Regions from separate parts of the Chryseobacterium sp. AG844 genome, predicted to be linked through region 1. Evidence: riboswitches for the same ligand, from Rfam matches in the RefSeq annotation. Region 1 holds a riboswitch; each other region holds the start of a gene.
The links. Region 1 has a riboswitch for cobalamin ahead of DEU40_RS07380 (T9SS type A sorting domain-containing protein). Riboswitches for the same ligand answer to the same signal wherever they lie in the genome.
Positions count from the first base shown of each region.

Region 2: another riboswitch for cobalamin. It lies ahead of DEU40_RS19265 (TonB-dependent receptor plug domain-containing protein); the one in region 1 lies ahead of DEU40_RS07380 (T9SS type A sorting domain-containing protein).
Region 3: another riboswitch for cobalamin. It lies ahead of DEU40_RS12405 (acyl-CoA thioesterase); the one in region 1 lies ahead of DEU40_RS07380 (T9SS type A sorting domain-containing protein).

Region 1 is NZ_QGTV01000005.1:107,272-117,585, forward strand. Features, by position in the region: gene dnaG (DNA primase) at 1-1,284, shown strand, start outside; gene clpP (ATP-dependent Clp endopeptidase proteolytic subunit ClpP) at 1,397-2,083, shown strand; gene DEU40_RS07380 (T9SS type A sorting domain-containing protein) at 2,267-3,370, opposite strand; cobalamin riboswitch at 3,433-3,624, opposite strand; gene DEU40_RS07385 (esterase-like activity of phytase family protein) at 3,848-5,116, shown strand; gene tpiA (triose-phosphate isomerase) at 5,185-5,943, opposite strand; gene DEU40_RS07395 (TerB family tellurite resistance protein) at 5,983-6,330, opposite strand; gene DEU40_RS07400 (BT_3928 family protein) at 6,425-7,534, opposite strand; gene DEU40_RS07405 (DUF1599 domain-containing protein) at 7,536-8,102, opposite strand; gene folP (dihydropteroate synthase) at 8,569-9,339, shown strand; gene ilvE (branched-chain-amino-acid transaminase) at 9,710-10,314, shown strand, end outside.
Region 2 is NZ_QGTV01000025.1:26,325-36,638, reverse strand. Features, by position in the region: gene DEU40_RS19270 (YncE family protein) at 1-339, opposite strand, end outside; gene DEU40_RS19265 (TonB-dependent receptor plug domain-containing protein) at 361-2,187, opposite strand; cobalamin riboswitch at 2,219-2,397, opposite strand; gene DEU40_RS19260 (T9SS type A sorting domain-containing protein) at 2,535-3,848, opposite strand; gene DEU40_RS19255 (helix-turn-helix domain-containing protein) at 4,003-5,610, shown strand; gene DEU40_RS19250 (tetratricopeptide repeat protein) at 5,607-6,737, shown strand; gene pafA (alkaline phosphatase PafA) at 6,830-8,476, opposite strand; gene DEU40_RS19240 (hypothetical protein) at 8,579-9,364, shown strand; gene DEU40_RS19235 (VOC family protein) at 9,384-9,776, shown strand; gene DEU40_RS19230 (GNAT family N-acetyltransferase) at 9,786-10,314, shown strand, end outside.
Region 3 is NZ_QGTV01000011.1:18,070-28,383, forward strand. Features, by position in the region: gene DEU40_RS12375 (uracil-DNA glycosylase) at 1-366, opposite strand, end outside; gene DEU40_RS12380 (acyltransferase family protein) at 403-1,407, opposite strand; gene DEU40_RS12385 (GNAT family N-acetyltransferase) at 1,447-1,974, opposite strand; gene DEU40_RS12390 (endonuclease MutS2) at 2,132-4,279, shown strand; gene DEU40_RS12395 (hypothetical protein) at 4,375-5,067, opposite strand; gene DEU40_RS12400 (hypothetical protein) at 5,461-6,261, shown strand; cobalamin riboswitch at 6,296-6,477, shown strand; gene DEU40_RS12405 (acyl-CoA thioesterase) at 6,592-6,975, shown strand; gene DEU40_RS12410 (HD domain-containing protein) at 7,032-7,622, opposite strand; gene DEU40_RS12415 (XAC2610-related protein) at 7,624-8,322, opposite strand; gene DEU40_RS12420 (PadR family transcriptional regulator) at 8,832-9,161, shown strand; gene DEU40_RS12425 (PspC domain-containing protein) at 9,173-10,314, shown strand, end outside.

The sequences.
Region 1 (10,314 bases):
CTCAATTCCCCGGAAACCGAGATCTATCATAAATCCAATGTTCTTTACGGATTAAACCAGAGTAAGCAGGCTATTTCCAGGAAGAATGCCTGTCTTTTGGTGGAAGGATATATGGACGTGATTTCCCTTCATATGTCCGGAATTGAAAATGTAGTGGCAAGTTCAGGAACTTCTTTGACGACAGAGCAGATCAAACTGATTAAGAGGCTTACAGAAAACGTAACGATCCTTTTTGATGGTGATAATGCCGGTATCAAAGCCAGTTTCCGAAGTATTGACATGTTACTGACTGAGGGAATGAACATCCGTGTTCTGCTTTTCCCTGATGGAGATGACCCGGATTCCTTTGCCAGAAAACACCCGCAGGAATACGTTGAAAAGTATATCGAAAATGAAGCGATGGATTTCATCGATTTCAAGGCGGAAATTCTCCTGAGAGATATCGGAAATGATCCGATTAAAAAGGCTGAAGCAATCAGAGATATTGTGAAATCTGTCTCTTTCGTACAAAATGCCCTGAAAAGAGAGGTTTATCTGAAAGAGGTTTCCAATAAATTCGGGCTTTCTGAGCAGAGTCTTTTCAATGAACTGGATGTTCAGAAGCAGATCACACAGAATCAGACCCATCATGTTCAGCAGCAGCAGAAAGAGAAAACAGCCGCTCCAAAGATGGAGGTTGTACCTTTGGATCAGGAAAAAGAAGATCCTTTTCTGTATGATGTACTGTTCATGGAGAACAAACTTGTTGAACACATGCTGGCATTTGGAGATATTATTCTGAAACGTAGAAATGAACAAGGAGAAGAATATCAGATTACAGTAATTGAGGAAATTCTTCATCATTTTGAAGAAGAGCAGTATGAATTTTTAGTTAAAGGGAATGAAATCATTATTACTCAGGTGAGGGAAGGAATTCAAAAAGATGAGTTGAGAAGTGGAAACTTTTTTGTATCTTTTATGGACGAAGAAATTACCACAAAGGTTGTAGACGCTCTGATCCCGTTGGATGAGCTTGAAAACTGGGCTTCCAGAAATATTTATCCTCCCAATTACGGTGATAAAGTGGCAGATCAGATCAAGGGAGATGTTTTGCTGCACAAATTCAGATATATTGATTATTTAATCACAGAAACAGATAAAGAGCTGGATGTGTACAGGGATACTGATGAAGGAAAGTACTATGAGCTTATCAAGAAAATTACGCTATTGAAACAAGCTTCCATGCGATTGAGTAATATCATTGAATATTCACCTATCAAAGGAATCTATGGTAGAAAACGGTAATTTTTAAGTCAGTTATTTTAATATTCTGTGACAAAAAGTCCTATAAAATTTTAGGAATAAATATTGTAATTTAAACTTCGAGAATATTTAAAAAATAATACATAATAGAAATATGGACATTAAAAAAGAATTCAGAGATTTCTCTGTAAAACATTTAGGAAACAACGGTTTGGTTACCGATCAGTATATGGGAATGTATGGGCCTACGAATCTTACTCCGTACATCATGGAAGAGAGAAGATTAAACGTTGCTCAGATGGACGTTTTCTCCCGTCTGATGATGGACAGAATTATTTTCCTTGGAACAGGTATTGATGATCAGGTAGCAAACATCGTTACGGCTCAGCTTTTATTCCTGGAAAGTGCTGATCCTTCAAAAGATATTCAGATCTACATCAACTCTCCTGGTGGTAGTGTATATGCAGGTCTGGGTATTTATGACACCATGCAGATCATCAAGCCGGATGTAGCGACTATCTGTACAGGTATGGCTGCTTCAATGGGAGCTGTATTACTGGTTGCCGGAGAAAAAGGAAAACGTTCTGCGCTTAAGCATTCAAGAGTAATGATCCACCAGCCTTCAGGAGGTGCTCAGGGAGTTGCTTCTGATATGGAAATCAACTTGAGAGAGATGTTGAAACTGAAGCAGGAGCTTTATGAAATCATCGGTCATCACTCAGGACAAACGTATGAATGGGTAGAAAAATCTTCTGACAGAGATTACTGGATGACTTCTGAAGAAGCTAAAGGTTACGGAATGGTAGATGAGGTTTTACAAAGATCCACAGAGAAAAAATAATTGATGATAACATCATCAGAAAACCGCACCAATCTGGTGCGGTTTTTTTGTTGGATTTATATTTTAATCACTCATTTTACATTCGCTGGAGGGGTGGCAATAATTCAAAGAATTTTTGACGGGCGGTTGTAACAGTATATTTTATCCATATCCTCACAAAAAAAGCGCCTCAAGGCGCTTTCTCTATTTCTTAACAATCTTATGTACCGTAGAACTTTCAGCTGTTTTAATCTCCACAAAGTAAACTCCTGAGTTTAAAGAATGAATATCAATCTTAGTAACCTGAGAAGTCATTATTTTTTGTCCTGTCACAGAGTAAATATTCACTTCTTTCAGTTTCTCAGCCGTTTCAATCTGAATGAAATCACTTGCCGGATTTGGATAAATATTGAATTTTTTCTTGGTCACAGAAGAAATTCCTAAAGTCAGCTGGGCCTCGGTGGGGGTAAATGGTCTTCTTTGCCCGAAACTTAATCCAAACCAGTCATTGTTACTCAGTTGAATCTGAGAAAGATTGGCTTTTGTTTGCCAGCTTGATAGATCTTTTCCTTTATATAACTTCCAGCTGTCTGATCCGGAAGTATTTCCAGTAAATGAATTCAATGTTAAATTAGTAATCTGATTATTCGCTGATGCAAAATTGAAATAGGAAGCTTGAGACTGGATCAGTTGTAACGCCTGTTCAGCAGTTATGCTTCCGTTATATTTAATTCCAAAAACAAAAGAATTGGCATTTCCGTTGGCATTATCAGTTCCGAAATCAATAACGACAAGACTTTTATTAGTTCCGCTTCCTACCCAGTTTGTAACCTGCGAGGGAACAAACCAAGCAGAACTGTAGGCTGGAACTGGTAGGGAAGGCATTGTAGGAGGGGAAAAACTATAAGAAGCTCCATACCATCTTCCGTCCACTAAAAGATCATTGTTCACACCATTATTGAATGCCATAGTTGATGGAGTGTTTCCTGACCAGGTTGACCAATAGTCGTCAAGGCTGGGAGTATGGTGATTGTAATTTAAACTGTACAGAAATCCGGATGGTATTTCAATTTCCATTTTAGGTTCTGCAGCGGCAATAGCAGTAATCATGTCTTCCATGGTTAAGCCATTTCCGTCAAAACGGTATCCCCAAGCATAAGAATTTGGGGTGCTGTCATCATTAAAGTCTGCAATGAAATATGCTTTTTTAGAACCGGTTCCTACCCAAAATTTAATGTCGTTTTCTGTGAATTGGGCCGACAATACCTGCATGCAAAGCAGTAAGAAAAAAAGATAGATTTTTCTCATGATATAATTAATTTAAAGTTTTATTCCCGAAACTTATCTTCAGAGCAGAACTAATTCTTTCTCTGAATCTGGTGTTTTAAGGCAGGTCTCCTGGCTCACATCTTACAACTTCCTTCCCGGATTTTCAGATCCAGTGGTTTTTGTGCAGTAAGTTTAAACAGTTTACAGTTGCGGGTACAGCTCAAGATTTGAATATTATTCTCACTTGATTCCCTATTAATGAACATTGTTCAGCCTTAAAACGCTGCAAATATATCATATAAATTGATAAGTCTGTTTTGTGAATTATTTTCCTTTAAAAAATGATTTTCAAATTGATTAATAATTTGGTTGGATTGTTGGTTTTTCATTTTTAAATAGATTCTTTTCTTATTTATCCTCAATGCATTCTGTCTGTTCAATTGTTAAAAAACAATTATCATTGTATTTAAGATCAGTTTACAATCAAGTCCTATTTTCGCAGCCATAAAATAGCATATGAAAAAATTACTATGTTCTGTGGGTATACTGGCTGTATTGGCTTCATGTAAAAGTGATGACGATATCGCAATGGTTAATCAGGATATTAATTATTCCAAACTCCCTCAGGAGTTTCCATTTTCAAAACTGACTACGATAAACGGAGTGGATGTAATCAACGGCGGATTTGGTTCTGGTGCTGCCGCTCATCCAACAAGAAAAGGTGAGTTCTATGTCATTACAGACAGAGGTCCCAATACGGACTTCCAGAATGGAAAAAAATTCCTTGCCCCCGGCTTTACACCCACCATTATGCATTTTAAAATCAATGCAGACGGGAATATAGAGGTCATCAGATATATTAAACTTAAAAATCCTTCCGGGCAGCCTATTACAGGTCTTCCAAACCCTGCAGGAATGGGAAGTACAGGTGAGATCGCATATGATGCTTCCGGAAATGTTTTAGGAACAGATCAATATGGTTTAGACAGCGAAAGTATTGTTGCTGCTGCTGATGGTACATTCTGGGTTTCCGATGAATATGGACCGCATATTGTCCATTACAGTGCAGATGGAGTGGAGATGGAAAGAATAAGCCCGATTGGTGTAAATACAGGTTCTCGAAAACTGCCTGCTGTTTTAGCGAAAAGAAGAGCCAACAGAGGAATGGAAGGTCTTTGTATGAGTCCGGATGGAAGAACTCTGGTAGGAACCATACAGTCGATGATGTATGTTCCCAGCAAAGCACTGGCTACCAATAAAACTTTAACGAGAATTGTCACATTTGATACGGTTACAGGGCAGACTAAACAGTTTCTATATAAGCAGGATGGAGGTGCTTCTGATTCGGTTTGTGATATTACAGCAATAAGTAACAGTGAATTCTTAGTCATTGAAAGAGATGGAAATTTCGGTTCCCAGGGTGGAATCAAAAAAGTATACAGAATCAATCTGAGCAATGCAACAGATGTAAACGGAGCCGATATCACCGCTGTTGACGGAATGAAAATCAATGGAAAAGCTTTAGAACAATGTTCATGGGATGAAATTACCAATGCCGGGATAAAAGCTGTTACCAAAACATTAGCAGTAGATCTGGTAGCAAAACTGGGCTACGAACATGATAAATTCGAGGGAATTGTTTATCTGGGAAATAATAAACTGGCTGTTTTCAATGATGATGACTTTGGAGTGGTAGATGATGGAAACGGAAATCCAAAATCCAAAATTTTACCTAAAACGGGTAAAGTAGACAAGGGAACAATGTATGTAGTCGATATTCAATAATTAGATTTTTTTAACGGAAAACGGCGGAATCGAAGATTCCGCCGTTTTTATTGTTAGATCAATGAATTCTAGTTAAAAGCTTCAATAATCTTAGAGAAATCCTCTAATTTCAAAGCTGCTCCTCCGATAAGACCTCCGTCAATATCCGGCTGAGAGAAAATTTCTTTTGCATTGTCTGGTTTTACAGAACCTCCGTAAAGAATAGAAACTTCGTCAGCAACTTCCTGTCCGTATTTTGCAGCAATAATGTTTCTGATGTGAGCGTGGATTTCCTGAGCCTGCTCCGGACTTGCCGTTTCTCCTGTTCCAATAGCCCAAACAGGTTCGTAAGCAATCACTACTTTTTTGATCTCTTCAGCAGAAAGCGTGAAAAGAGCTACTTCAGTCTGGTTTTTTACGACTTCAAGGTGTTGCCCTGCTTTTCTCTGTTCAAGAGTTTCTCCGTTACAGTAAACAGGAATAAGACCTTTATCAAGAGCCAGTTTGATCTTTCTGTTACAGTGAGAATCTGTTTCTCCGTGATATTGCCTTCTTTCAGAATGCCCGATCAAAGAACCTGTAGCGTCAATAGATTCCAGCATATCTGCAGAAATTTCACCTGTGTAAGCACCGCTTTCATGCTCGCTCATATCCTGAGAAAATACTCCGATCTCATCCTTTTCAAAAACGTCTTTTGCCATCATCAGGTATAATGCCGGTGGAGCAATCCAAACTTCACAGTTGGTAGCGTTATTGTTTTTATAGCTTAGTAACTGAATCATCAATTGCTGTGCATCAATTACATTTTTGTTCATTTTCCAGTTTCCTGCAACTATTTTTCTTCTCATAAGATTTAAATATAGATTTATTTTATTTTTCGTTGTTGTTTATAATCCCCAAAGGTTTTTCAGCAGAACATAGAATGTATGTTCCTCTTCCGTTACTTTATTGTCCGCTTTGATTAAAGATTTTGCAAACTGAACAAATTTCACACGTTCATCCTCTGTAGAATCTTCGTGGAAACATCTTGCATGGAATTCAAAATGATCTTTCCATTCTTCAGGCTGTAAAAGGGCCAAAGTATCCAATTCATTATCAAGGTTCATTCTGAAAGGAAATTCATCCGCCAGGTATTGCTGTACCAGCATTCCTTCCTCAGGAGCAAACTCTCCGTCTACAGAAGAAAGAATCATTAATAAATGATAACCGGCGATTGATTTATTTGATTTTTGCATGAGCTTTTATATGTTTAAGTTTAGTGTTTAAATTTGATATTTGATAATTGATCCACGATTAGCTTTCGTTAAAAAGATCATTCATCATTTATAATTAATTAACGTAGTCCTTTGCAGGTTGTTTATCTACAATTTTTCCATTCTCAAGAATCAGTACAAACGGGTTGCTTCTTGCTATTGTTTTAATGGAAGTTCCGTCCATTAGTACGTTTTTGATGGTTTTAAAAGTATTAGGCTCTGTTGAAACTCCGTAGATAAGGGCGCCTTTCTGGGCATTTACTTTTGCCTCCACTTTCTGAAGCAGGTCAGCAGGGATTTCTTTTGGATGATAGGAAAACACCAGAACAGCTTTTGGAGCGTTGATGATCTCATTGGTAACTTCCATTCCTGTAGGATCTTCAATCTTAAATTTTACAATTTCAGATTTGTAACCTTCCTTGATCAATACAGATTCATTTTTTCCATCTTCAATTTTCCATGGAGAACCTTCTGCCCAATATTCTGTTTTTTTGATATAATCATCCTGATTTACCTTTACTAACTGTCCTGTTTTTTCATTTTTTAGAGAGTAAAATGTCTTATATTCAGAAGGGTTTTTGTCAATTTTAGCTTTTTCACCTTTAATATCTGTCCCGATTTTATAATCACGGAAATCAATGATCGGTTCATGCATGATTCCCTGTGCCATAACATAAATCATTCCCAAAGAAAAGACTGTTAAAAGAATATATTGGAACGTATGGGAAGACTCTTTTGAAGTAACTCCATACTCATCTTTTTTACGGAAATCTTTTCTGTAAAGGACAAATAAGATAATCAATCCTACCAGCAGTACAACATCTTTTAAGAAGCTTTGCCATGGAGTGAATTTGATGGCGTCTCCAAAACATCCACAATCTGTTACCACATTGAAATAAGCCGAATAAAACGTCAGGAATCCAAAGAAAATACAAAGAGCAATTAATATGGATAAGGTAAATTTAAGCTTTAACTTAAGAAGCAGCATAAATCCTAAGAAAAGCTCCAGTACCACCACGATAATGGAAAACAGCAGGGCAAACTTTTCAAAAAACGGCATATTGAAAACAGCAGGAGAGAAATATTCTTCCATTTTGAAAGAAAAACCTACCAGATCCACGGCTTTCACAAAGCCTGAAAGGATAAAAATGACAGCAATAATAAAGCGTAATAAACCTTTGAGCATATTAAATATTTTTGGGTTCGAACTGATTTTCTTTTTCCGAGAACTTGATCAGACAGAAGACGGCATAATTCAGCATGTCGAAATAGTTGGCATCAAGCCCTTCCGAAACGATCGTTTGTCCCTGGTTATCCTCAATCTGTTTGGTTCTCAATACTTTTTGATAAATAAGATCCGTAATCGAAGAAATCCTCATATCTCTCCATGCTTCACCGTAATCATGATTTTTTCTTTCCATCAAAGCTTTCGCTTCGTTGGCATATTGGTCATACAGACCTAAAATTTCTTCTTTATTTTCGTTGAAATCATTGGAAAGACCTTTCTCCAGCTGAATAAGTCCAATGATAGAATAGTTCACAATGGCGATAAATTCATCTTCTTCACTCTCATCCACCATTTTTTTATCAGTCATCTGCAGCGTACGGATCCTGTTGACTTTAATATAAATCTGATCCGTAATGGAGCTTGGTCTTAAAACCCTCCATGCCGCACCATAATCCTGCAATTTTTTGCCGAAAAGATCACGGCACTGACTGATAACTTTCTCAAACTGTACTGATGTTTTTAACATAAATCTTCTTAATCTTCCAAATATACGAATTCGGTTTTAGATTTTTCAATTTGATAAGCTGAGTTTGTGTGTCTGAAGGTTTGAGGGTGGGAGAGTTTTAGAGTTCCGGGATTCGGGATTCGAGTTGTGGGGTTTGAGAGTGGGAGAGTTTTAGGGTTAGAGAGTATTTGAGGAAAGAGTTTCAATATCCGATTGATCTAGTTTTGAGGTTTAAAAGGGCTCATTTAGCTTCTAACTTTCAGCCGTTAATTTCTAACTTCTAGCTTCTAATTTCTGATTTAAAACTCATAAATCACTAATTTTGCACTACAAAAATCATTCATCAATTATCATTCATCATTTATAATCTACCCTCATCAATAATAATCTCATGTTCTCCAACCCTAAAACTCTCCAACACTCAAACCCTCCAACTCATTCAATCAACTGCAACGGCCGTTTAGTACAACTGGACACCCCGAAAATCATGGGAATCCTCAATATGACCCCGGATTCCTTCTCTGATGGCGGAAAATTCAATAATGAAAAATCAGCGTTGAAACACACTGAAAAACTTTTGAAGGACGGAGCTGAAATACTGGATATCGGACCACAGTCTACACGTCCCAATGCAGAATTTTTAAGTGCTGAAGAAGAGATCAGCAGAATCGGAAATACCATCTCTCTGATTAAAAAAGAGTTTCCGGAGGCCCTGATTTCCCTGGATACTTTTTACGCAGAAACTGTAAAATTCGGATTTAATGAAGGAATTGATCTGATCAACGATATTTCTGGAGGTCAGTATGATACAGAAATGTTCAATACAGCTGCTGAAACGAAACTTCCTTATATTCTGATGCATGTAAATCCTTCTTACGAAACCATGCATGATAAAATAAAGTTTGAAGATATTACACTGGAAGTGAACCAATATTTTTCAAAAAAAACAAAAGAACTTTTAGAAAAAGGAGTGAATGATATCATTCTTGATCCCGGTTTTGGTTTTGGAAAAACAGTGGAAGATCAGATGAAAATGATCCATGAAGTTGAATACCTCGGGTTCGGAAAATTTCCTCTGCTGATAGGGATTTCCAGAAAGTCATTTATCTACAGGCCTCTGGGAAAATCACCGCTGGACATCAATGAGGAAACACAGAAACTGCACATGAAAGTATTGGAACAGGGAGCTAAAATTTTGAGGGTTCATGATGTGGCTGAAGCAAAGGAAACACTGAACCATTTTTTACGAAAAAAATAAAAAGTACAAAAAAAACTTGTGAGTAATTAAAAAGTTTATACATTTGCAATATGAATTTTACGAATCAGAAAAATATTATTGTCATTTCTATTATTGCTGTTGTCATTAACAACAGTAAGGAAACGGCATTTTAAATAGATTTTAATTTAAATTATATATAAAACCGTTTCAAACTATGAAACGGTTTTTTTGTTTTTAATTTTTTATAGTGTAAAAGTATGTATCAGTTATTATCAGTAATTATTATCGTCATTATTATTCCCTTACGGCTGTGAGAAGGAAGGTGTATGACTGTACATATATTGAGCCCTCTCACAGCGTGAGAGGGTTTTTTTTATTTCCATTTGTTAATTTTTTAAACCTCTATAACATGTATTACAACGATGACACGACCATCTACTTTGACGGAAAATTTACGAAAGCAAAAGATGCGGGAACTGATCTTTACAGCCAGTCACTTCACTATGGTTACTCTGTTTTTGAAGGCATAAAATCCTACAGCACAGATCATGGAACTCAAATTTTCAAAGCAAAAGAACACTACGAAAGACTGAAAAGATCAGCAGAACTCATGCATATTCCTTTTGATTATTCCGTAAATCAGCTTACAGAACTTACCTATGAACTTCTGGATCGTAATGGGTTTACAGATGCTTACATCCGTCCGTTGGTTACGTGTTCGCCCAATATGTCACTTTCAAAAGGACAAAAATCTTATCTGTCTCTTCTTGCATGGGAATGGAACAACGGCTATCTGGCGGATAAAATGAAAATTATGACTTCCCCCTTTCAACGTCCTAATCCTAAGGCATTCAAGGTGGAAGCCAAAGTAGGAGGACATTATGTAAACTCAATATTGGCCTGCCAGGATGCGAAAGATAAAGGCTATGATGAAGCGCTGGTTCTTGATGAAAACGGAAATGTTGCCGAAAGTTCAGGAGCCAATGTGTTCTACGAAAAAGACGGAGTTTTATA
Region 2 (10,314 bases), on a different contig from region 1:
TTTCTTAAATGTATAACGGTCTACAACAACAATTTTGTTTGAGTTATTGATCACAAGATAAGCCTTATTTCCATTAAGACCAATGGTCTGAAGAACGTCACCCAGAATTTCTTTATTGTTATTGTACCCATATACGTCATCCTGTTTCAAGCTTAAATCTCTTGTCAGGAATGTTACTTTAGCACCCTGGCTGTTAAAATTCCCTTCATTAGAGATAAAATATCCGTTCTGGTAAGTGATCGGAGAAATTTCAAACTCGGCAGAGTCACTTGTACATGAAGACATATTAAACAATAGTACAACTGCAAATAAGACAGTTAAAAGTTTAGTTATTTTCATAATTTATTCAATTTTAATTTATTAAAAATTTATTGCTGCATACACACTATAGTTTCTTTTTGGTAAAGGATAGAAAGAAACGGTTTTATAGTAGGTATTGGTTAGATTATTCACTTTAAACCCTAAGGTATATTTTTTTGCTAAGGTGGTAGAAACTCCCATATTTAAAAGAAAATAAGGATCTATAGCTTCTGATCTCTTTTCATCACTTGTGGTGTAGGTAACACCGTTCAGCTGTCCCTGTGCATAAAACCTGAAGAAACCATATTCGTAATCTATACCGGCATTTCCCCTGTGCATGGGAACGTAAGGTCTCTGCATCTTCGTTTCTTTATCGATAGCTTTTGCATAATAATATGCTGCATTGGCTCTGAATTTATGATTTCCCCAGTGCTTGCTGAAAGACAACTGAGATTCCAGCCCGTAAGATTCGGATTTATTGACATTGTATGCCTGCCAGTATCCCATAGCCGTTGGAAGCCATACAATAAGATCTGTGATGTTCATATAGTAGGGAGACAGAGTAAGTTTGAAATCTCCCGCTTTGAACTCATTGGTCATATCCACCTGAGTAGAGGTTTCCGGTCTCAGATCTTTATTTCCTCCCGGTTCATAATAAATATCATTAAATGAAGGATATCTGAAGTTTTTGGATACGTTAATACTCAGATCATACCATTTTGCGGCGTTCCATTTTCCGGAGAATGAATACATAAAAGGAGACTTTACATCTTCTACAAAATCTTTTTTGAATCCTCCTTCAAAACGCAGATCTTTTGTTGCAAAATACCGCAATAATCCTGAAACAGAACCTATATTCCTGCTGACATTGGATATTCCGCTCTCGTACCCTTCTCCTTTATTAATCTGAAATTCTCCGATGATATTAAAATTCCATTTTGAATTCAGGAAATAATTAAAATCATTTTTAAAGATATAATTCTTCCCGGTTCCTCCACTGGATTTAGGCTGGCTTAACGAACCGAAATACTGAAAATTCTCTTCCGTGTAGGCTGCTTTAAGGGAATTGCTGAACTTCGCTTTGTTCCAGTCCCAAGAAAGAAGACTTCTTACACTTTGAGTTGTATATTTTGTTTTTGTTCCCGTTTCCTCATACACAGGATAATGCTGTGAAGAATCAAAAAACTGGCTTTGCCACGAAACCTTATGATCGTTTGTAATTTTATAGGATGCTCCTACATTGAATGTCGTATTGTAATAATTCCCGTTTCTGTTGATGTAATTCAGATCGCTTACCTTATAATCATTTTCACTTACAGAATAATTTCCGGAGGCTTTAAAACTGAACTTATCATTGCTGTAAGACCCTTTCACAAAATTATTATAGGTATTAAAGGAAGCCACTTCAGAAAATAAAGAACCATGGAAACCTTTATTAAAATCAAGGGTATTATTCAGGTGAATACTTCCCCCGATGGCACCACTTCCGTACACTACACTTCCTCCACCAGCTTTGATACCGATCTGATCATAGCCGAACAAAGCAATATTATTGATATCTCCCTGCCCTAAAAAATTAGAATTGATATTAATTCCGTTCCACACGAATGCAGTCTGCTGGGCGGTAGTTCCTCTAAAAGAAGGTGAAGACACGGCTCCGCGGCCATTTTCTTTAATAAAAACCTGCGACTGAAACCTCAGAAGCTCCGAAAGATTACCGGAGTTTTTTTCAGCATCTTCTGCTGTAATTGTTTTTACGGGATGAAAAAGTTTCACCCTGTTCATCTGGTTGTCGAAGACATAAATAGTGTCAATGGTTTTCTCTTGTCCAAAAAGAAAACACCCATAAGATGAAAAAAGCAGTACTAAAGATCTTTTTATATCCATACTTTTTTACTTTTCCTCCGAAAGCAATATGTTTTTTAATTATAATCCTGGCAGGTCTCCTGACTTTCGCATTCTGCTCCTTCCCGTTTTTACACAGTGGCGTTTTGCAGAAACTTGTGTTGCGATTTACAGTTGCGGGGACAGTCCGGGAGTTACACCCGATTCCCTTTTCATTCCAAAATACTGGAAACCAAAATTTTTGCAAAGATAGTTTTTTATATGTATTTGCCAAAAACCAGACTTTTCTATACAAAACATGCTATCCTTTTGTTATATACACAAAAAAGAACGGCCGCTTTCAATATTGAAAACAGCCATTCATCCCACTACTTTACTATTTATATATGTTACTTTTTAATAAATTTATAAGACTCCTGTTGTACTCCTTTTACGGAATATTGTAAAATATAATCTCCTTTTGACAGAGATGAAACATCAATCTGTCCTTCTACAGTATCCAATGATTTTACCTTTTGTCCAACCATATTATAAATTTCTGCTTTCTCTATTTTTCCTTTTCCTTTAAAATACAGGATGTCAGCCACTGGATTAGGATAGATACCTGTATTGTTTTTCTCTTTCACAGCATCACTCACCGATAAAAATTCAGAAGTATCCAGGTAAAAAGCAATCATCTGCCCTGAAGCATTCGTCCCTGACCCGGCAATTTTCTTTCCGTCCTGTGAAATCGCAAGAGGAAGTCCCATTGTTACTCCATTAGTGGCAATTCCTAAAGATGCCGCATAATCATTCAGGTTAATTCTCCCGGCGGCAGAGGTCCAGATAAAGCCTTCTCCTGACATGGGAGGAGCCCCAAATGCTCTGTAATACCCGATCACTTTTTTCCCATCAGCAGAAATCCCGGTGGCACCTCCTTTGAAGCTGAAAGAAGCATTAGGATGCGTTATATAAGTAAGTCCGCTCACAGCATTCCATACATAAGGATTAGGGTTTGCCGAACCTATTATTGTATTTCCGTCTGCAGAAATTCCTCCTGCTTCTCCTACATGATTCCCATTATTATCTGTAATAAAACTTTCCACTCCATCCTGCCATTTTGCTCCGCTTCTTGTTCCGGTTGATTCATCCTGCCAGCCTACGATCACTGTTCCTGCTGCATTGATTGCGTTTGCTCTGGAGCTGCGTCCGGGAACTATACTTCCCAGATCTACCATTCCGTTTACTTCATCCCATTTCACAGCATGCGCATTCGCTGCGGTGAGAAAACCAAGACCAACTATAGTATTTCCATCAGTCGACATTCCCCAGGTAGAGCTTACGCTGCCATCCCATCCTGTAGGTACAAGGCCGCCTCTGTTTACCCATGTGGCCGTAGCGACATCATAGGTAGATATTTCATTGAATCCTGTTGCGGCATTGGTAACGGAGGACGATATTTTGGTTCCGTCATTCGAAACAATGGTTCTGCCTGCAGCCGGATATCCGTTTGTTATAGAACCTATCTGTACGAGTCCTCCTGCAACATTCCATTTATATATACTTCCTGCACTGGTGTGCAAGCTTACTACTCCATTATCCGATACTGCGCCTACATTATAATTTCCCAGGCCGATTACAGTAAGCTGCGCTTCTGCAAAACCAAATTTCAGGAAAAGATAAGCTATCAATATTTTCATTGACATTCTGTAAAAATTTTTCATATTTTATTATATTTAGCGTTTCGAATTGGTGAAAACAATATTAATACAACATTCAATCAATTAAAAGAAATTGACTTTCATAATTCGTGAATTTTAAAAGAGTTTAATTTTCAAAACACTAATAATCAAACAGATATAAAACAATATTTTGAATATGGATTTTACCGAAATTATTCAAAAAAACACAAAAAACAATTTATCAGGACAAAAATTATTTCAAATCTTACTGTTTATTTTCTGCTTCCTTATTACCAAAGGACAGTCCGGCCCCGACTTCAATATGCTAGCAGATAAAGCATTTCTGAAATTGTATCAGAATCCCGACGAATGCATCAGTTATACCCAGGGAATTCTTGTAAGTGATCAAAACAGAGAGCACAAAATTGTACTTCAAAATATTATTTCACAAGCTTTTGCCCTGAAGGTAGACTATGTACAGTCTGTCAATATTTTTGCTCAAAAAGAAGATAGTGATCAGAACAATGACCTTTCATATTGTATGCAGGTCTTCAATGGTTATAATCTTGCTGATCAGTATCAGAATCTGGGTTTGTACAATCAATCGAAAAGAATTATTTCTCATCTCTTGTATGATCAGAAGCTTCTTAAAAGTAGTAATCCGGCATTAAGAATCACCACTGCAAAATTGTATCAGCTTCAGGCATTAAACTCAGGAATCAACAGAAACTATCCTGAAGCCTTACAAAATCTTGATAAAAGCAACCAATACCTTGGGAATCATAATGAAGAGAACAGAATTTTAAAAATAGAAAACAGAATTTTTCGCTCTTCTTATCTGCTGAAGCAGAATAAATCAATAGAGTATAAAACACTTATAGAAAATGTGATTGCTGATCTTGAATCTCAGAAAAACCAGCCGTTTCTTTTAGGTTTGGCTTATGAGAATCTGTCCCAATACTATTTCCTGAAACAGGATTATGTAACCTCTATTCAAAAACTGGAGGCAGGTCTTCGATTGATCGAGAATCTTCCGTTTAATAATTTAAAAATTAAAATTTACGAATCACTGTCCCGTAATTATTACGCGGTACATAATGATGCAAAATATCATCAGTACAATAAACTTTACACTGATTTAAAAACAAAAACAGATTCCGGTTCAAAAGAAGGGATACGATATCTCGTGAAGCTTGTGGAAACCAATCAGAATAAAAATATTGAATTTCAGAAACATCTGCTTATAAGATCTTCCTGGTCTTTGATCCTCGTTTTATCCTTGATAATCTTAGGCTTACTTGCTTACTTTTTAGTCATTAGAAATAAAAATAAAGACTTAAAAAAACAGTTTGATTTCTTTGAAAAACAGACCAGTCAAAGGACCCAATCAACCCTATTAAAAAAAACAAATACAATAAAAGATAGCGGGGTGCCAAAAATATCAAAGGAAAAAGAAGATGAAATTCTCCAAAAGCTAGAAGAATTTGAAAAATCCGATAGGTTTCTCAATAAAAACATGTCTCTGTCGCTGCTTTCTTCTCAATTGGAAATCAATACAAAGTACCTTTCCGAAATTATTAACAGTAAGGAAAAAAACTTCAATGGATACATTAATAAACTTAGAATCAATCATATTGTACAGCTATTAAGAACTGATTCTACTTTTCTTAATTATAAAGTGAGCTATCTTGCAGAATATTCCGGGTTTTCTTCACACAGTGCTTTTACAACTGTTTTCAAATCTGTTACCGGCATGTCTCCCAACACCTATATTCAGGAAATCAGTAAAACAAAAGTCTTATGAAATCAATTTTAAAAATAGTACTGCTGCTGGCTGTTTTTTGTCATTGTGTGAAAGGCCAAAAGACACCCGATAGTGTCTTAATAAAAAAGGCAAAACTTGAAATATATGACAACCCCGATAACACCATCAAAATCGGAGAACAATTATTAAAAAAATCTCATGATATAAAAACCTCCATTGATCTCTATATGCTGCTTTCAACAGCCAATATTGCTAAAAGAAATTTTGAGGGATCTTTACAATATATTTTAAAAGCAAAAGAACTTCTACAAAAAACCAATGATCCCAGAAGCCAGGCCGGGGTTCTCATTTCAGTCGCTATCCAGTATCAGCAAATGGAACTTTTTAACAAATGTCTTGAAACACTGAATGAGGCTGAACAGTATATTGCAAAAATTCCTGAAAAAAATCCTGAAAAATATAGTGAGACTGCAGCAAGCTATGCGATAAGAGGAATGGTTTACAAAAGCCAGTCTAATTCAGAAATTGCTTTGGAAAAGTTCCTGATTTCCATACAGAATTATGAAAAGGTTCCTGTAAAGAAAACCACTTACTCCAATATGAGTGTGGTATACTACAATATTGGATACTGTTATCTGAACCTTAATGAGATTGACAAAGCACAAGAGTCATTTTTACAGTCTGTCAGCTATGCCCGGAAGAATTATGGTAAAAGTCTGGAAGCATTTGCTTTGAAAGGAATTGCTGAAATACACAAACAAAAGCATGAAAATCAAGCCGCAATAGATCTCTTACTAAAAGCCGGGGAACTTTGTAAAAATACCGGAGATATCATTCTGAATGAAGGGCTTTACAAGGAATTGGCTGAAAATTATCTTGCTTTAGGACAACAGGATCTTTATCAGCAGTATAATAAAAAATACCTGGAAATGCGTTTTCAAAGAAAGCAGAATGAACTGAAGTCTATTAATCAGGTGATCGACAATCATAACAGGGAAACCGTTTTAAAAAGTGAGAAACTAAAATCTGATGATCGTTATATTAAAATAGGTTCTGTTTTCCTGGGAGGTATTCTTATAATTCTACTGTTATATCTTATTATAAAAATCAGAAAGCAAAATAAGAAGTTTCATCATGAGATACAGCAGATGATAAGAAGAACTTAAGCCATGAAAACAAAAAAACATTCCGGGTTGGAATGTTTTTTTTATACTGTAATTGTTTAATTTATCAATAAAATGTTCAGTGAACCATTCATTTATCTACCAATAACTTCAGTAATCGGGTTTCCTACATTTCCACTTGGGAATTGAATTTTCAATAAAGAAGATACTGTAGGTGCAATATCCGTCATGTGATATTCTTTATTGCTTTCTCCCTGCTTCACTCCCCACCCCATAAAGATCAGTGGAATATGAGAATCGTAAGAATTCCAAACACTGTGTGTAGTTCCTGTTTTAGAATATGGCGGAAGCATAGAATCGTGAGAAATTAACTGAATATCTCCGCTTCTCTGTCTGTTGATCCCGTTAATAATTCTTTGTTTGATTGGCTCTGGAATGCTTGACTCCTGAATTTTGTCCACAGAAACAACATATAAAACGGTAGGATCTTTCTCAATTTCCTTTATAGCGAAATTTCTAACATCATCCAATTCAAGCTTGTTGTCTGCCAATACTTTTCTGTCGAAATAAACCTGATAGTTATCAATGGCGTTGACCAGTTTATCGGCTCCGAATTTTTCTTTCAGTTTCTGGTTCAGATTCTTTTCCGCATCTTCTCCAAAGAAGCCTGTAGGGATTTTATGTTCTTTAAGGAATCCTACAGAGTGTGCTCCACCGTGGTCAGCAGAAAGGAAAACCGTGTACTCGCCTTTTCCTACTTTTGAATCAAGATACTTGAAAAACTCAGCTAAATCCTGATCTAATCTGATATATACATCTTCTACTTCAATAGAATTCGGCCCGAATTTATGTCCTGCATAATCCGTAGATGCCAGATTTATGGCTAAAAAGTCTGTAATATTATCTCCACCCAGCTTTTCACCTTCTACAGAAGCTTCTGCCAGTTTTAAAGTCAATGTATTTCCAAAAGGTGTATAACGGATATTGTCTTTTTTAGTCTGGTAATCTTTTGCTAAATTACTGTAAGGGAAAGTAGGTGTTTTTGCACTTCCCAACAAGCCTTCCCAAGGTGAATTGTCTGGTGCGCTTTCTGTATATTCATTGATTGGAAGTAATGTATTCCAGCCATTGGCTACTAATTTCTCAGGGAGATTCTGAGAGTTGAATGATTTTACCCACTGTGGAAGATCATTCATATACCATGTACTGGTAATGAAATTTCCTGTGCTGTCATCAAACCAGAAAGCCCCGTTTGGAGTATGGCCTGCAGGAAGAATGGAAGCACGGTCTTTCAAAGAGACACCGACTACTTTTCCCTGGAAATTTGTTGCCAGTCTCAATTCGTCAGTTACTGTGGTAGACCAAAGGTTTTTCGGAGAGTGACTTCCCGTCTTTGTATTGGTAGTACCTACCGGCTGAACGTTCTCATCTGCAGTACAGTAAACACCTTTACCTGTTTCCTTATCCGTCCAGTCATTTCCTGCAATTCCGTGAATAGCGGGTACAGAACCTGTATAGATACATGTGTGTCCCAACGCTGTAACGGTAGGAACATAAGGAATATGTACATTATTCAAAGAATATCCTGTATTTAAAAGTCTTTTGAAACCGTCATTTCCATATTTACCATAAAAACGGTATAAATAGTCCCAACGCATCTGGTCTACTACCAGACCAACGACTAATTTAGGTCTTTCCAGTTGAGTATTTCTGTTCTTCTGTGCATTGATTGTAACTACGGAGAATAAAGTAGCTGCCGCAATTGAAATGTTCCTAAGCATCCAAGTAAATTTTTATTGTTGACAAATTTAAGGGTTTTGAAAGTTTTGGAGTGTGAAATTTTATTTAATTTTGATTATTGTACAATTATCAACCAATCTTCTATGATTTTAGGCGTATACTGGTATTTCAAATTTCCGGAACAATTATATGACTTCCAGTTTTTCAAATTTTCTCCTGGACTTGGAGGACATGCCGATACTCCTGCTGAACTGACTGCCAGGGTACAAGTGGAAAATACAGATGACTTTATTCCTAAACTGGAAGCACTAAAATCAGATTTCAAGAAAACATATTTACACCTGAATATCGATGAAAATCAAATCATCATCAATATTGGAGACCATATGCTTTTTGATTTTCATTTTCAGTTTGCTAAAGAGGTTGAAGAGCTATTGATCCGTGAAAATGCAGTATTATTGGATACAAGTCTTCCTTTTGCCATTCAATCCAGCAAAAACTATCCTCCGGAAAAGGAGGAATTCAAAAATATAGAACACCACTTCATTCAGATGGTGGGTTCTGACTTCAAAAAAAGTAATGCAGAAAATTATGCAGCCAGAATAGATTGTAATCTGCCTTTACAGCATAAAAAAGAATTGATTGATGACCTGACCCGGATTTCCAGAGAAGAAAACCTCCATGTATTTTACTATAATGATTTTGATTGTAAAGATCATTGTAATCTGATGCTCTTTTTCACCAATGGCAGACAGAAAAAAGATTCCTTGCAAAAGGTTGACATCAATTCATTTGGACGTAAAGTGAGGCAGCTTAGCCGGAAATACCCTCTTCATTTCGGTCATTTCGGAAGCTTTAAGGAATATCCTTTACAAGGACCCCATTCAGTGTTGATAGTAGATGAAGAATATATTGTAAACAAGAAATAAACCTTTCAGATTCAATCTTATGATCAAATTCAAATATGTTATTCTGTACGTGGAAGATGTAGAACTGTCCATGAATTTTTATAAAAACACCTTTGGTTCCGAAATAAAATTCATCACTCCTGAAAAAGATTATGGCGAACTGCTGACCGGGGAAACAAGTCTTTCATTTGCTTCTGTGAGCCTGGCCAATTCCAATATCAAAAAGGGCTTTTTAACTGCAAAAAAAGAAGACAAACCTTTTGGAATAGAACTGGGATTTGCAACGGATGATGTGGAAGCCTTGGTAGAAAAGGCACTAAAAAACGGGTCTGTTCTTTACGAAGATATCGCGGTAAAACCATGGGGACAAAAAACAGCTTATATCAAAGATCCCAGCAATTATCTGGTAGAAATCTGTACTGAAATGCAATAAAATGTAAAGGTGGAAATAAAAAAATTACAGCAGCTGTCCTCCAATCCCAGCTCAGGATGGGGACATAACGGATATACAACAGACATAAGATATGTGGTCTCCTCTATTGAATTTGAAGGTTCTTTTGAGTTTATTATAAAGGAAAAGTCTTTGCCTTATACCAAAATCTGGGAAACGACTTCCGAAGACCTTGAAGAAATGAATACCATCATTGAACAGGGAAATTCCTTTGGTGCTTTTGTCAATGAAGAGCTGGCAGGCTGGATCATCTGCGAACACAGAACGTGGAACAATAGTTTTTATATAGAAAACATTCTGGTTGACGAAAAACACAGACGGCAGGGAATCGGCCTCATGCTGATTAAAAATGCCATTAAAGAGGCCAGGAGATTAAATTGCAGGGTTATTGAACTGGAAACACAAAATACCAATTATCCTGCGATACAATTTTACAGAAGAATGGGATTTAATATTACCGGGCTCAACACAAGGTTGTATGAAAATACAGAGGAAATTGCGCTTTTCATGACTTTGGATA
Region 3 (10,314 bases), on a different contig from region 1:
ACGAACCGTTAAGGTAGCATTCAACAGTAAAACGCCCTGTCTTCCCCAATCATCAAGTTCTTTGGAAGTTCTTACAACTCCCAGATCATCTTTTAACTCAATAAAAATATTTTTAAGGGATGGCGGTGCTGCAACCTGTTCGGAAACAGAAAAGCATAAACCATTCGCCTGATAATCATTATGGTAAGGATCCTGCCCAATAATCACGACTTTAACATCATCAAAAGCAGTAAGTTCCAATGCTCTGAAGATCTGATTTTTTGGTGGAAAAACTTTGGTTGTTGCATATTCATTCTTCACTTTCTCCCAAAGGGTTGTAAAGTATTCCGTACTTTTTATCGGGGCTAAAATTTCTGTCCAGGTCATAGTGCAAAAATAATAATATTAAAATAAGGGCTTACATTATACCTTAAATATCTTCACTTTTCTTTCAATCAGCATATAGGAAAAGTAAGACAGTAATAATGAAAAAGAGATTAACAACAGATTATTAAGATGATAATTATTCACAATAACAAAATCCTGTTTCTTCACCATATAATGTATAATATATAATGAGTAAGAGATATTTCCCAATAAATAGATGGCTTTGGTTTCTAAAAATGCTTTTAGGTGATTTGACTTTCCTTCATAAAGGTATTTGATCATCAATGCTGATAGCAAAGGAATAAATAATAATCCTTTTTCCACAAACAACATGGATGCAAATAATATGAGAATGATATACATGATCAGATTTTCTTTCTTCATTTTAAATTGTGGTAAAAGGGCAGCCCCAATACCAAGAAAATAAGAAGAAATTGTCCTTATAAGAGAGACAAGGCCGTATGGAAGATCAAGGTATCTTGGTGATTCTCCTACTTCCATGGGATGCTCAGAACCTATATATAAATGGCCGGGTAAATACGGAAGTGCAAACCTCAAAACCAAACTGGTAATAATTAAAATTTCGCTCCGTATTTTATACTGCAGAACAAACCATAACATAAAGGGGAATACCAGATAGCAAATCCATTCTGTGCTCAGCGACCAGTAGACAACATTCAACAGATAATCCGGATTAAAAAAGCATTGTAATAAGGAAGCATTAATGAGAAATCCTGCTACAGAAGTCTTCACTAAAAACAATGCAATAAAAATAACTGATACAATATACACAGGATAAATCCTGTTGATTCTTTTTTTATAAAAAACCTCAACTCCTTTGTAGTTCAGATCCTTCAACTTTCCGGAATAGGAAACCGTCAGTAAAAAAGCGCTTAATACAAAAAAGATATCAACCGCTACATATCCTTTTCCTACTATATCCTGAATAAATTCGTTCCTGAAAAAACTAAAATGAAAAAAAGCTACCCATAATGCAACAACTCCTCTAAGCCCCGTTAAAGATTTTACTTCATTTTTCATATGTACTTTCAATCGGCAATAAAGATAGAGAAAAACCGGCTAGATTTGATAAGGGCTGCGAGAGGCTTTTTGCAGTCTGAAAATAATATTATCCGGAAAACCTTCATCCTGCTTTCCTTCCTGCAAAATGAAATGATGTTTTAAAAGAAGTCCTTTTGAGCTTTCATTGAATTTGTTGGTAATGGCTACAATGTCCTGTAAATGCAATTCGTTAAATCCAAAATCCAAAACGGTCTTCAAAGCTTCAGACATGATTCCCTGTCTATGATAGTCTGGCAACAGTTCATAACCAATCTCTGCTTTCTTCCGGTCTTCAGAAAAATTCCAGAGACAGATGGTTCCGATAAGGTTCGGCTGATCTTTTAAAGAAATTCCCAGATAGATGGTTTGGTTATTTTTAGTTTTTTCTTTAATCGTCAGAATAAACTGGAGCGCATCGTAGTTATTTTCAGGAGATTTCCTTATAACGAACCGATTGATCACCTCATTGCTTCGGATTCGCAAAATATCATCAACGTGGCTTTCGTTGATATCTCTCAGTACTATTCTTTGGGTTTCAAGTTTCATATCTCAAATGTAATAAAAGAACGTTTAAGAAAACATTTTTTCGATATTTAAAAATTTTCAATAAAACATAACACTAAAATCATCAAATTCAAAGGTAATTTATTCTGTAAATCTCTCAGATATACGTAATAATCAAAATTCTCACTAAATTTGCACTGTGTATATAGATAAAGAAGATTTAGACGAATTAGAGTTTCCGCAATTGCTCGCGGAAATCTCCCCATTTGCGTATTCTCCGAAAACAAGAGAAAAAATTCTTCAACTTCGTCCGATGGAAATTGACGAGGCGGAACTTTCATTAAAAAAAACGTCAGAATATCTGTCGAGTTTTGAAAGTTCAAATGCGATTCCGTTTGATGAGTATGAAGATATTGAAAGTGAGCTGAAATTGATGCTGATCGAGAATTACCGTCTGGAAAATGCTGCTTTCATCAAAATAAAAACCATCACGGAACAGATCGGAAGACTTCAGAAATTCTTCCCAACCATGCCGGAAACGTTTCCTACTTTATTGGAAGAAGTTTCTGTACTGGAATTCAGAAAAGAGATCATTGAGAAGGTGGATAAGGTTTTTAACCGTTTTGGTGAAGTAAAAAACGAAGCTTCCCCAGCTCTGAAAGGGATAAGAACCGAAATTCAGCTTGCTAAAAAAGCAATTCAGGAAAATTTCAACCGTGCGCTTACTACGTACGGACAGAGTGACTTTCTGGATGATATCCGGGAAACGATTATTGACGACCAGAGGGTTCTGGCGGTAAAATCAGGATTCAAAAAAAGAGTTGCCGGAAGAACATTAGGAATTTCCAAAACAGGTTCCATCACATATATTCAGCCGGACAGTGTTGTAAAGCACTATTTCAAACTCCGTGAGAATGAAGAGGAAGAGAAAAAAGAAATTGATAAAGTTCTCCGTAAGCTTACAGCAGAACTAGCGGAATTTCAGCCTCAGCTGTGGAGATATCAGGTGTATATTTTTGACCTTGATCTTACGAGAGCTAAAGCGAAATTTGGTGAACTGATTAACGGCGTTCTTCCGAAAATCAATCATCATAAAACACTGAGATTAAAAGATGCCTATCATCCTCTTTTATGGTTAAGAAACAAAGTAGAGAACAAAATCATTCACCCTCAAACACTTACCTTAACAGAACATAACAGGATTATCTGTATTTCCGGTCCGAATGCCGGTGGAAAGTCAATTACCCTGAAAACGGTAGGATTATTACAGCTGATGATTCAGAGTGGTATTCTGGTTCCGGTTCACCCAAAATCTGAAATGTTTTTCTTTGAAAAAATTATGACGGATATTGGCGATAACCAATCTATTGAAAACCACTTATCAACCTATTCATCGAGATTGAAGAAAATGTCAGGAATCATCCGTGAAGCAGACGCCAATACGCTTTTGCTTATTGATGAGTTCGGTACAGGTTCTGATCCGGAACTTGGAGGTGCGCTGGCAGAAAGTTTCATGGAGTTTTTCTATGATAAAAAGAGTTTTGCCATTATCACAACGCACTATACCAATATTAAACTGGTGATAGAACAGCTTCCCAACGCCCAAAATGCAGCTATGCTCTTCAATGAAGAAACACTGGAACCGATGTATAAGCTGGAAGTGGGACAGGCAGGAAGTTCATTTACTTTTGAAGTTGCAGAAAAGAATAAAATTCCAAGATTTATCATCCATTCTGCCAAGAAAAAGGTAGAGCATGATATTGTGAATCTTGATAAGACGATTGTAAAACTGCAGCAGGAAAAATTTGAGGTTGAGAAACTGAAATCCGATCTTGCCGAAAGAAAAGAATCCGTAGAAGATAAACGTGATAACCTTCAGAAACTGAATGACCAGCTTCAGCAGAAACTTTTCAATTTCCAGAAGCTGTATGAAGAGGAACACCGCAAACTTCAGTTCGGAAATAAGATTGAGGCATTCATCGACAGCTATACCAAAGGAAAATCCAGAAAAGATGTTGTGAAAGATTTTGTAAAGCTTCTTGAACAGGAAAAATTCCGAAAACTGGGAACAGATAAGGATGAATCCAAGCGCCTGCAGGTTGTCAAGAGAAAAATCACTCAACAGCTGAAAAAAGAAGAAGTAATTGAAAAAATTGCTGAAACCAATGAAAAACTGGAAGAAAAGCGTAAAACCGATCGTGCCGTATGGATGAAAATCGGACAACGTGTCCGTATTACAGGAAGTACCAGTGTAGGAACCATTGAGAAAATTTCCAGAAACAAAGTGATTGTCAATTACGGAACTTTCAAGACAACCATTGATGCAGATGAGTTGGAGAGAATATAAAAAGTTATAGTATAATATATAAATTCCCCTAAAAACGATTAACTGTTTTTAGGGGAATTATTAAATTTTGAGTATGCTTTCTTTTGACGAAAAGATTAATTAATCTTCTCTAATGATAATCTGGCCAGCCTAAAAGATTGAGCTGATGATCCACTATAATTATAAAGTAAACCTCTTAGTTTGATTACATCTCCAGCTGCTAAGGTCAGAATTTTAGATGAGGTTAATGTAAATTCATTATTATTTAAATTTCCGCTTGCCACTGCTCCAATTGAAGTAAATGACGCTGGAGCTTGTAAGGTAGTTCCTACATATATATATGTTCCAAAAAAATAGGATGACGGTATGGCTCCATCAACTTTAAGAGCTGATGTAAAAGTAAGTAAATAGTTACCGTCCATTCCAGCCGGAACAGTTAGTGTTGTAGCACTCGATCTCCATGCTGTCAGACTACCCGTACCAAGACTCATATCCAAATCTTTAAGAACATTATTTGCAGGTACACTAACCTCAGCTCCACTTAGGAGAGCACTGTAACCAACAATCGTACTACCGTTATTCCCATTAGACCATACAGGAGGGTTTCCCGGACCTGCGGAGGTAAGTATTTGTCCTGTTACACCGGCACTTCCGGCTGTAGCAGCATCCCCACCTACGTTTAGTTCATTAACTACCTGTAAAGAGCCATTGACATGCAAGTCTTTTTGAGGGGTAGTAGTCTTAATTCCCACTTGCGCAGATAAAAGCGTACAAGCTAAAAAAGCCCCAATTAATAAATAGTTTTTCATTTCTTTGTATTTAGAATATTAAACATGATAAAATTACTAAAAAATAATTTAACAACAACCTTTAAAATTAATATTTTCGATTTTAAAAACTCTATTATATTAAAAATTCTACAATACACAAATACACATATTAAATTATGATTAAATTAAAAATAAACATATAACAAAATTGATTTCATCAATAAAATAATAAATTTAAGAAATATTAAAAATTAAACATCCAAAATATTATCATGTTTATATAATTATTTATCAATAAAAAATACTCACCGCAAGAATATCTCTTGTATCAATTAAAACTATTCTAATAAAATGTAAATAATATAAAAAGATCTGCCTTGTTTAAATACACAATATATTTAATTTATATATTTGAGGGATCAAAAAATTTTCATGATGACTTTCATAAATAAAGCATTCTATTTATCCGCTTTCAGTATTTTATCTATTGCTTTTGTAAAAGGGCAGACTAAAGTTCCTTTTGGAGTGGTAAAAGCTGAAGAAGGATATGCCAACGTACGTGTACATAAAGACGACTACCGAAAAATTGTAGACAAGATCCGTATGCGTAAAGGCGATGTATTCGTTTATGTAAAGCCAGCTCCCGGAGAAACGGAATGGATATGGATTAAATATCCTGAGAAACAGGATGACGACAAGCCTTTTGTGCGTTATGAAACTCTTGATAAAGAAGGAATGGTGAATAAAGGACGTATTGCCTATGTAGACCAGCTTCCTGCCTATACTCCATCCAGATCTAAAAACGGAAGATCCCTTATTTTCACAGACAATTCTGATCCTAAAATCCCTACTGCCCAAAGAAGCAAAGTGGTGATTGATATTTATCCTTCTAATGCGGGATACCGTAAAAAGGAAAAAGATGCAGATGGAAAAATTCTTACGATTGATAAAGTAAAACCATGGGGAATTGGAAATGACCTTCCTGAGGGAATGACCGAAATCAAATCCATCAGAGTGCAGCAGCCCGGAAGAGGATCTGTTTTTGTAAGGGAAGCCATCAAAAACATGTTCCAGCCTACCATGGATTTTGAGAACATCGGGGTAACTTCTCTCGACAATGATAATATTTTCCTTTATATGATCAATGGTTCAGGAGAAAACAGATATACAACACTCTGGACAATTAAGAAGGGAAGAGTAATCAGCCAGATTATTTATCATAATCCGGAATAAATTCATTATTTTTGCATTCGAAAAGTTTTTACGCTTATTCATCACAGAAATTGGTTCTGCATCACTGCAGATTAAAAGGGAACCGTGTGAAAATCACGGACTGTCGCGCAACTGTAAAGTAACTGAAGTCTTTATCAAAGATCCACTGTGCGAGGCATGGGAAGGAGATAAATGATGTTACAAGTCAGGAGACCTGCCTTTTTCTTAAACATGTAACTTTCGCGATTTGAAGTTGTATTGATCTGATGGATTGTTTCAGGAATTCTATAGGTTCCTGTCATTATTCTGTTGTTTCCAATCATTTCCTATCGCTTTAATTAATAATGATATATGACTACAGAAGAAAGAATTGAAGCATCCGAAACCAGAATCTTTAAAGCGGTTTTCCCTAACACAACCAATCATTATGATACTCTTTTTGGAGGTACAGCGATGCAGCTGATGGATGAAGTTGCTTTTATTACAGCAACCCGTTTTGCCAGAAAAAGAGTGGTAACCGTAAGCAGTGATAAGATCGATTTCAAAAAACCCATTCCTGCCGGAACTATAGTGGAACTGATCGGGAAAGTTTCATACGTGGGAAAAACCAGTATGAAAGTGAATGTTGAAATTTACACTGAACAGATGTATTCCTATGAAAGAGAAAAAGCTATTGTAGGTGATTTTACTTTTGTAGCCATCGACGAATTCAAGAAACCAATTCAGATACTATAAATAGAGTTTCGGGCGGCCAAAGGCCGCCCGAAACCTTATTATATTTTTCATTGAAATTATTTCAATACTTTTTCTGTTTCCAGACTTTTGCTCAATAAAAGCTCAAAAGCCTCTCCCATTTCATCCGATGCTCTGCTGATTGCATTTTCAAGCATATTTCGGATTTGTCTTTCCGTTACTCCCGCTTCAGTCCAGCTCTTTCCGGTAGTATGGGAATTTAAGATAAATGGCATAATTCTGTCGATTCCGCAGGCAAAAATAGCATCCGGTGTTTTCTCATCTTCAAACTCAAGCCACAGGTTAAAGAATTCTGTACGCAAAGGTTCATCCAGAATTCCAAAGATTTTCTGAGCGGAAATTTTCTCTCTTTCAAACTTTCCTACCATGGCTTTTTCATCAAAAATAAAAGTATCTCCGGCTTCTATTTCCACAAGATCATGAATGGAAAGCATTCTTATTACCCTCAATAAATCAATATCTGCACGGTTTTTGGCGTATGGATAAAGGATCTGAGCCAGAATAATAATCTGCCAGGAATGTTCCGCCGTATTTTCTCTTCGGGAATCGTCCGCATTATAATTTCTTCGTTGTACATTTTTAAGCGCATCCACCGCCAGGATAAAATCGATCTCTTTCTGAATTTTCATCTTACTTCTTATTTCTGTTATATTGATCTGAAGGATATACCTTTGTCCTGGTAATCCATTTATTATTGAGCTTTTCCTTTGTGGTAACTTTTACACGGCCTTCAACCGTCATATCCTCTTCTTTTTCAAAAACTTTATCAAGTCCTTTATTCGGAATTACGGCATATTCTATCGTAAAAATATCACAGCAGCCGGACTTTCCATAAGAAATAAGACGTTTGCGTTGGGCATCAACATCAAAAATATCAAGACCATTGGACCCCAATTCTGTTAGTTCTTTACTTTTTACAAACCCCATTCTTGTTTTGTTGAAGACATATACGTCATAAGATGCCCCGCTGTAATTTCCCATATTTCCATTTCTTATTGCAACATCTTCCGTTCCGTCAAAATTAAAATCATCTACAATTATACTACGCTGGTCCTTTGAAAGCGGAATCAATTTCCCGCGAACCAGTTTTTGGCCTTGTTCCGCATATACAACAAGATCATCAGAAACAAAAGTCTGTACTTTGCTGTTTTTATGGTCAAACAGTTTCACCGTTCCTTTTCCTCCACATCGGTCATTGTAACAGTTTTCTGTCTGAATGACTGCATCATAGTTCTTTGATACATTTTTAATTTCAAACTGATACTGCCCGAAACAGAGCGGCCCCAAAAGAAATACTGATAAGTGCCTGTACTTATTTAAAATATTCATGGTAATAGGAATGATTTGGATGTTTTTTTATTCCTAACAAAAATACGAATCATAATACCGACCTCAAAATCCATGTCTCATTATCTGTCAGAATTTCTCTCCTATAAAACAGTATTCACAGATAAGAAGCTTTCTCCCGCTATCCGCTCATACTCCTCGCGCCTGCCTAAAGCCGTGGCTGCTGTGGGGTAACCGCTTCTATCGGGGCTATGGATATGAGTAATGAGTAATGGATAATAATTAATAAAAGATCATTTTTTCTATCAATTTTATTTAAAAATTAAAGATTTCTGAGCTATTTTCTGTTAAAATTCATTTTACTTAAAATTCAAGATAAAATTTATTTAATTGATTTTCAATATTTTAAATAATTTATTTTAAAAATTTCACTACTTTGTATTGCATAATACCATTTTATTTACATATCTTTGTAATGTAAAATTAGAATAGGCTCAGCTAGCTAGGGGCATTTTTCTAAAAATATAACTAATTAACAAAACTTATCAAAGATGAATACCGAAAATACCAAAGCGCAAATGCGAAAAGGAATTCTGGAATTCTGTATTCTAAGTCTCATCAATAACCGTGAAATGTATGTTTCTGATCTTATTGACGAACTGAAAAAAGGAAAACTGGATGTAGTGGAAGGGACCCTCTACCCTCTTCTCACAAGACTTAAAAACGGAGAGTTTCTCTCTTACAGATGGGAAGAATCTACCGGGGGACCACCCAGAAAATATTATCAGATCACAGAAAAAGGAAAACTTTTCCTGGATGAACTTCTCAATACATGGAATGAACTGACAGCCTCAGTAAACCAAATCACTCAACAATATTAAAAAACAAAGTTATGAACAAGACACTCTCAATAGGACTCGCAGGTTTTTCTTTTACCATAGAAGAACACGCATATATAAAGCTCAGCGATTACCTGAACGCACTGAGAAGCTCTCTGGATGCTTCTGAGGCTGATGAAGTAATGCATGACATAGAAATAAGAATGGTGGAAATTTTCAAAGATTCTTTAGGAAAACGTGAAGTGATCAACGATACCGATGTAGAAAGGGTAATCGCACAGATTGGAAGCCCTGAAAAAATCGAAGAACAGGAAGAAGCTTATTTTTCTGAAAAAACATCTGCCAGAAACAATAATTCAGGAACCCATTATACAGATAAAAAACAACTGTTCCGTGATCCGGAAAAACAAAAAGTAGCAGGGGTTTGCGCAGGTTTAGCTCAATATGTAGGAATGGATATTACTACCATGAGAGCAATCTGGCTGGGAATCTTCGTGTTAGGAATTTTTACAGCAGCCATTTCCTCTTCATTAATAGGTCTTTTATATGTAATCCTTTGGATCGTACTTCCAAAAGCTGAAACAGCAGCAGATTTCCTGAAAATGCAGGGAAAGCCTATGAACTTCGACAATCTTAAGAATGAGTCTAATAAATTGGTGCAATTTGCCAATGAATCTACTCAGAGGGTCGGAGAAATCTATAACGAAAACAAACCCTATATCAACAATGCAAGCAGTGGAATCTGGAATATTTTCAAGTATATCGTAGGAGGATTCTTCGTATTGATGGCTGTAAGCAGCATTATCGGAGTATTTGTATTATTCGGTCTTTTCGGAATGGATACAGACTTTCCGGGAGCTAATGAGATGAGATTCTATATGGACGATCAGGGACTTGATAAAGTACTGGCTGCGATGATGGTCATCGGAAGCTTAATTCCGGCAATCCTTTTCAGTTTATTAAGCATCAAAATATTCTCGCCAAAAACTAAACTGAGAAATATCGGATGGGTTGTAGGTGGTTTATTCCTTCTTCTGATCGGTCTGGCCACTTACTTCGGAATCAGTATGGCTAAGAAAGACATGATCTATAGAGGCCACAAGGAAGATGTAGAAAATGTCGCCATCAATACTACTTCAGATACCGTTTATGTAGATGTAAAACAAATCAATATTCCTCAGAACTTCAAAGCGTA